2 regions of the Paenibacillus sp. sgz302148 genome follow, and region 2 is predicted to be linked to the other one. Evidence: predicted binding sites of a transcription regulator. Region 2 holds the regulator's gene; the other holds the start of a gene.
The links. The regulator LexA, encoded in region 2, represses DNA repair genes until DNA is damaged. The targets are predictions, from matches to a motif close to CGAACATATGTTCG.
Positions count from the first base shown of each region.

Region 1: the regulator LexA is predicted to act here: its motif matches at 1,457-1,470, upstream of recA (recombinase RecA).

Region 1 is NZ_JBVYOJ010000015.1:125,377-128,804, reverse strand. It holds gene recA (recombinase RecA) at 335-1,387, opposite strand; gene AC0LWM_RS21895 (competence/damage-inducible protein A) at 1,672-2,916, opposite strand; gene pgsA (CDP-diacylglycerol--glycerol-3-phosphate 3-phosphatidyltransferase) at 3,008-3,428, opposite strand, start outside.
Region 2 is NZ_JBVYOJ010000020.1:8,030-11,457, reverse strand. It holds gene AC0LWM_RS25260 (carbohydrate-binding protein) at 1-1,190, shown strand, start outside; gene lexA (transcriptional repressor LexA) at 1,268-1,888, opposite strand; gene AC0LWM_RS25250 (ABC transporter ATP-binding protein) at 2,277-3,278, shown strand; gene AC0LWM_RS25245 (ABC transporter permease) at 3,291-3,428, shown strand, end outside.

The sequences.
Region 1 (3,428 bases), on a different contig from region 2:
TATCCGCAATGCACATTTGTTGAGATCATGGATCTACTCAGAATTGTACCCTTCCACTTACATTCGGCGTGCCGGATCTACTCAGATTTGTACCCTTCCACTATTCGGCGTGCCGGATCTAATCGGATTTGCGCCCTTCCACTAGATCTCGGATTCACCGTTGCCCTACATCTGCGTCCGAAATCTACCCAGGCCTTGACCATCGCTCCACATGAACCTTATTCTGACCGAGAACCCCCGCGTTTCCTTTCCGCTCAGTTCGTAAGCACGAACCCTCTCGCTATGTAATAAGCAAACGAAGACACCTTTCAATGAAAGGTGCCTCCCGTGCTTGCTATTCCAAAGATAATGCCAATTCCTCGTCTTCTTCGTCCTCGTCCGGCTCCGAATTAGAGATAACCGTCGTCAAATTGCTGGACTCCCGAATTTTGCGATCGATCGCGCCTGCAATTTCCGCATTTTCCTTCAAGAATTGCTTCGCATTCTCACGGCCTTGACCTAAGCGCTCGCCTTCGAAGGAATACCATGCGCCGCTCTTGTTGATGATATCCATCTCCGTACCGATGTCGACGATGCTGCCTTCTCTCGAAATGCCTTCGCCGTACATAATATCAACGTCCGCTTGTTTGAACGGAGGCGCTACTTTGTTCTTCACGATTTTGATCCGAGTGCGGTTACCCACAACATCGTTGCCCTGCTTGATCGATTCTACGCGGCGAACGTCCAGACGTACGCTGGAGTAGAACTTCAACGCACGACCGCCCGGAGTTGTCTCCGGATTGCCGAACATAACGCCGACCTTCTCGCGGAGCTGGTTGATAAAAATCGCGATCGTCTTGGACTTGCTGATCGCACCGGACAGCTTGCGCAGCGCCTGCGACATAAGTCGTGCTTGCAAACCGACGTGCGAGTCACCCATCTCGCCTTCGATCTCCGCTTTCGGAACGAGCGCGGCTACGGAGTCGATGACGATGATGTCAACAGCGCCGCTGCGTACGAGTGCTTCCGCGATTTCCAGCGCTTGCTCGCCCGTATCCGGCTGCGACAAGAGCAACTCGTCAATATTAACGCCCAGCTTGCTAGCATAGGATGGGTCCAATGCGTGCTCGGCGTCGATAAAGGCAGCTTGTCCGCCGATTTTCTGCACTTCGGCGATCGCGTGCAGAGATACCGTTGTTTTACCGGACGATTCCGGACCGTATACTTCGATAACGCGGCCGCGTGGCAATCCTCCGATTCCGAGCGCGATGTCCAACGCCAGCGAGCCGCTAGAAACGATTTCGACTTGCATATGTGTAGATTCGCCCAATTTCATGATGGAGCCTTTGCCGAATTGTTTTTCGATTTGTCGTAATGCATTTTCAAGTGCTGCGCGACGATCTGTCAAAAAACTCACTTCCTTCTCTCGTTATATTTATATGATAACTTGTTTTGGAACGTTTGCCAAGCATTTTTTCGAACATACATTCGTTTTTTTAATGCCGACCAAGGATAAACGGCTAGCTCCGTGCGACGGCTCTTCGTTTACCATTGTGATATAAGCCAAGTATAAAGGATGGAACTAATGCTTTCTTATATTTGACAAAAAACCGCAACAAAGTTATCCTTTGCTACGGTTCTTCCGTTAACTGGTACTAATTATACGCTTCATCCAGAAAATAGGCAAGCGGATTATTTAAGCTGTCTCCACACTTGGTACAACGCGTGTCTAGCCGCACGTAAACGTACCGTACCGCGATTTCCCGACGTCTGCATAGTAGTGACATGGGTCTGCTTGCCGCGCTGCGCTAAGCCGATATAAACAAGTCCTACGGGCTTGTTCTCCGAAGGAGCCGGTCCTGCAACCCCTGTGATCGACACGGCGATATCGCAGGCAAGCCGCTCCAATACTTGTTCCGCCAATACCATTGCCGTTTCCGGGCTTACCGCCCCCGGCGCGCCTTCCCCTTCGAGCAGTTCCGTCGGAACGCCCAATTGCTCATGCTTGACGGCATTCGTATAACATACGATGCTTCCGGCGAATGCTTGAGAGCTGCCCGGCACGGAAGTGACCATCTCGGACAACAGCCCGCCCGTACAGCTTTCCGCCGCCCCCAGCATCATCCCCCGCTCGCTCAATTGCTCAACGATTATCGTTTCGATTCCCGTATCGCGGTCGGCATACAAATGATCGCCGACACGGCTGCGGATTTCGGCTTCGACCACGGCGATTTTGCGCATTGCCTCCGCTTCGTTGTCCGCTTTCGAGGACAGGCGAATGGCCACTTCGCCTTCTTTGGCGTAAGGGGCGATCGTCGGGTCGCTCTGCTGCTCGATCAAATCGATCAGATTGTTCTCCAATCCGGATTCGCCGATACCTGCAAACTTGAGCATTTTCGAATATAGCGGCACTTCATCGGTCATGACGCCGCGCAGCCAACGCTTCGCGTAATTGTCGAACATCGGCTTCATTTCCTTCGGCGGCCCAGGGAGCAATATGTAATGCGTGCCATCGGCGGTCAAGGCATTGCCAACGGCTAACCCCGTATCATTGCCAAGCGGGTCGCTGCCTTCGATCATGTTCGCTTGTCTTTTATTGCTTTCGATCAACGCGGCACCTCGGGACAGGAATATCTCATTGATCTTCGCCATCGAAGGCTCATGGAGGTACAACAAACGCCCAAGGTAATCCGCCAGCACGTCCTTCGTCAAATCATCGAGAGTAGGCCCGAGTCCGCCGGTAAAAATAATCAGGTCCGCCCGTTTTCTTGCCGTCTCGATCGCTTCGCGAATCCGGGAAGCGTTGTCGCCGACGACGGTTTGAAAATAAACGTCTATCCCGATCGCCGCGCACTCCTGCGATAAATATTGGGCGTTCGTATTGACAATCTGCCCGAGCAGCAGCTCCGTGCCTACGGCAATGATCTCCGCTTTCATATCGAAACACTCCTCCACCTACTGCGTTATCTGCGGAAAACTTATACTTCTATTCTGGCAAGAAAAAGAAAACAATAGGAGGCCCTATTGTTTAAGATATCGGAATGACGTTTTTGTTTTTCAGGAAATAATCAATGCCGGAATACAAGGTGATCACTGCGGCAACCCAGCTTGCCAGCTGGTCGAAGCGAAAACCGATGAACGTAAAAGGGAAATTGTTCAACAACAACGCGATGATGGCAATAATCTGAATGGCTGTTTTCCATTTTCCCCACTTGCTGGCTGCAATAACCGCACCTTCCAGCAGCGCAACCTGGCGCAAGCCGTTCACCGCGAATTCACGGCTAATAATTACGATCGCGATCAAGGGATTCAGCTTCCCCATATCCACAAGAGAAATAAGCACAGAGGCAACGAGCAGCTTGTCCGCGAGCGGATCGAGCAGCTTCCCTAAGTTCGTCACGATTTTTCGCTTACGGGCGATATACCCGTCCAATCCATCGGTACTGGCG
Region 2 (3,428 bases):
TCGCGACATCGGACTTTATCATTCCGCTTACGGCCGGCACCCATTCGTTCAAGATCGAATGGACGGATGCGCAGTCCCAGCTCGTCTGGAATTGGCTAAAGTTCAACCTGCAGGGCGGCTTCAGCAAAACAATCGAAGCCGAGCATTATAATATGCAGTGGAATCTGAACAAGGACGATACATGGGAAGGACACGGTACCGGTGTCGTCGTGGGCACTTATAGGGATGGCGGGCAAGAGGTGGAAGCCGTCGGCGATTTTGACAAGGACGATTATTTGCGATATGAAAATGTATATGTACCTCATACGGGCTTTTACAAGTTTGAATTCCGGGTTGCCTCGGATGAAGCACAAACGTTTCGGTTCGAAGTGGACGGCGACCTGAGTCTGGTGGAAGTGCCGGATACGGGGGGAGATGGTTCGTTCACGACGGTGACCAAGTGGATCAAAATAACGGAAGGCATCCATCACTTCCGGATCGTATACGAAAGCCGGCCGGCGGGAACCGGCATGCTGCTGGACCGGTTCGCTTTAACTGCCGGGACACCGGTTTTGAAAGCGATTGAGCTACAAGGGGCTGCTGAGCTGAATGCAGGCGAGACGACGCAGTTACAGGCGGCAGCGATTGCTATGGACGGAAGCCGCAAGCCGATAACGTCGGGCGCCGTGTACCGAAGCTCGGATCCGACGGTGGCGGCGGTTGATGCGAACGGACTCGTGACGGCATTGAAATGGGGGACGATCGTGTTGACTGTCGACTACGAAGGGCAATCGGGCAGCTATACGTTGACTATATCGGATCCGAGCGTCGAGCTGACGATAATCAATGACACGGATCCGGCCATTGCGTATTTCGGCAATTATGGCATCGACTCGAACCGGCCCTTCGGCGATTACGAGAACGACGTTCACTATTTGATCGACCAAGGGGACTACTACGAGTACACGTTCGAAGGAACCGGAATCGAAATCGTTACGGAGAAGTATATCGACATGGGGAATATCGACGTCTATATCGATGGCGTATTGCATGCAACCGTTGACTGCGCATCGTCGATCAGGCTGGCGCAGCAGCATGTATTCCGCGCAAGCGGTCTTGGGAAGGGATCCCATACGATCAAGGTCGTTCATCAAACATCCGGCAAGATCGCGATCCTGGACGCGCTTGTCGTCGAAAGGCCGAAAACGTAATTCTCACATGAAAACACCCTCTGTGCAAAAGCGGCATCATGCCTATCTGCATAGAGGGTGTCTGTACGTTGCTCGGATTAGCGGAAATTGCGGAACAGCCCGATGACTTTGCCAAGAATGGTGACGTGCTTCAGCAGCAGCGGCTTCAGGGCAGGGTTTTCCGGTTGAAGACGGATATGATCCTTCTCTTTGTAGAACGTCTTGACGGTTGCTTCGTTCTCTTCCGTCATCGCCACGACGATATCTCCGTTATTGGCCGTTTGCTGCTGGCGGACGACAACAAAGTCTCCGTTATGAATGCCCGCCTCAATCATGCTGTCCCCGGATACCGTGAGCATAAATACAGGCTGGTCGTTCACCAGATGGCTTGGCAAAGGGAAATAATCTTCGATGTTCTCCGTCGCCGTAATCGGTTCGCCTGCCGTAACTTTACCGACAATCGGCACCTTGGCGATGGAATGGGCGAACATGCTGAGCGATTCGTCACCGCCGAGAATCTCGATCGCGCGAGGTTTCGTCGGGTCGCGGCGAATGAGCCCTTTCTTCTCCAAACGGTCCAGATGACCGTGCACGGTCGAGCTGGAGGCCAGTCCAACCGCTTCTCCGATTTCGCGAACGGATGGAGGATAGCCTTTATCCCGGACTTCGTTTTTTATAAATTGTAAGATCGCCTGTTGTCGGTTGGATAGTTTCGACATATGAATTCCTCCACATTGCAGCTTTATTATGGAAATTATAACACGGAACCGGAGTTCGCACAAACATAAGTTCGAAAAAAATGCAAAAATTTGTTCGCACCCCGCAAAAATGACACGATTTAGAAAAAATCATGAAAATCCGGTTGCCAAATCCGAAATCCGCATGGTAGTATATAACAATCATTGGAAGGGCTTCTAGGGATCCGACGGTTTGTCCGGTCGAACCAAGCGAAGCCGGCACGGAAAGTACTGTGCTACACCGTGGGGATAAAAGACCTTCGGCAAGTTCCGCCATTTAGGCGAAACGGCCGCAGGTCTTTTTTGCTTTAATTGGATAAAGAAGCAGGGGGCAAAAAGGGCAGAAGATAACAGGATTGGGGGAGCGAACGTGGGAGCAATACGCATTGAAGGATTAACCAAAGCTTTTGCAGTGAAAAAGAAAAGGGAAGGCTTTCTCGCCAGCCTGAAATCGGTCGTGAAGCCGGAGTATACCGAGAAAATCGCGGTGCATTCGATCGACCTGTCGATCGAGCAAGGGGAGACGGTGGCATTCCTCGGGCCGAACGGAGCGGGCAAATCAACAACGATCAAAATGCTGGCCGGCATTTTGCACCCGACCTCCGGTACGGCCGATGTTCTAGGCTTATGCCCTTGGCGAGACCGGAACAAGCTCGCTTACAAGATCGGGACGGTGTTCGGGCAGAAGTCCCAGCTATGGTACCACCTTCCGCCGAGCGACACGTTCGAGCTGATGAGCCGCATTTACGAGCTGAAGAGGAGCGAGTTCATCCACCGTCGCGACGATTTGGTCCGGAGGTTCGCGCTGGAGCCGTATTTGCACACCCCGGTCCGCAAGCTGTCGCTGGGCGAGCGGATGCGATGCGAGATCGCCGCGGCGCTGCTGCATCGGCCGGAAATTATTTTTCTCGACGAGCCGACGATCGGGCTCGACGTTATCGTGAAGCAGCGCATCCGCGAGCTGATCCGCGAAATGAACCGCGAGGAAGGGACGACGATTTTCCTCACCTCGCATGATCCCGGCGACATGGAGCAGCTGTGCAGGCGCGCGGTTGTCATCAACCACGGTATGCTCATTTTCGACGACAAGGTGAACAGTCTGAAAAAAGATTTCCTCACGCACAAAACCGTCCATTTGAAGCTGAAGCGGCCTGCGGAAACTTTTGTGTTGGAGGGCGCCGAGGTGCTGAAGAGCAAGGGCAACGGCTTGAAGCTGTCCGTCGACACGTCGCTTGCCAGCATCGAATCGGTGCTGTCGCTCGTGATCGATCGGTACGGCATCGAGGACGTTACGGTCGAAGACCCGCCGATGGAAGATATTATCGGCCATATTTATGCCCGGGGCGGTCAAACCGCAAGCTCGGCCGTATAGGGGGGGAGCCGGATGAACGCAATTGCATCAACCGTTGTCAAGTTTGCCGCGATCGGGCGAATTACCGTGCGCAATCATTTGGCGTATGTGACTGACTTTTTGCTGCGGACGGTATTTCTTGTCGTTATTCTGTATATCTTCATGCAGTTG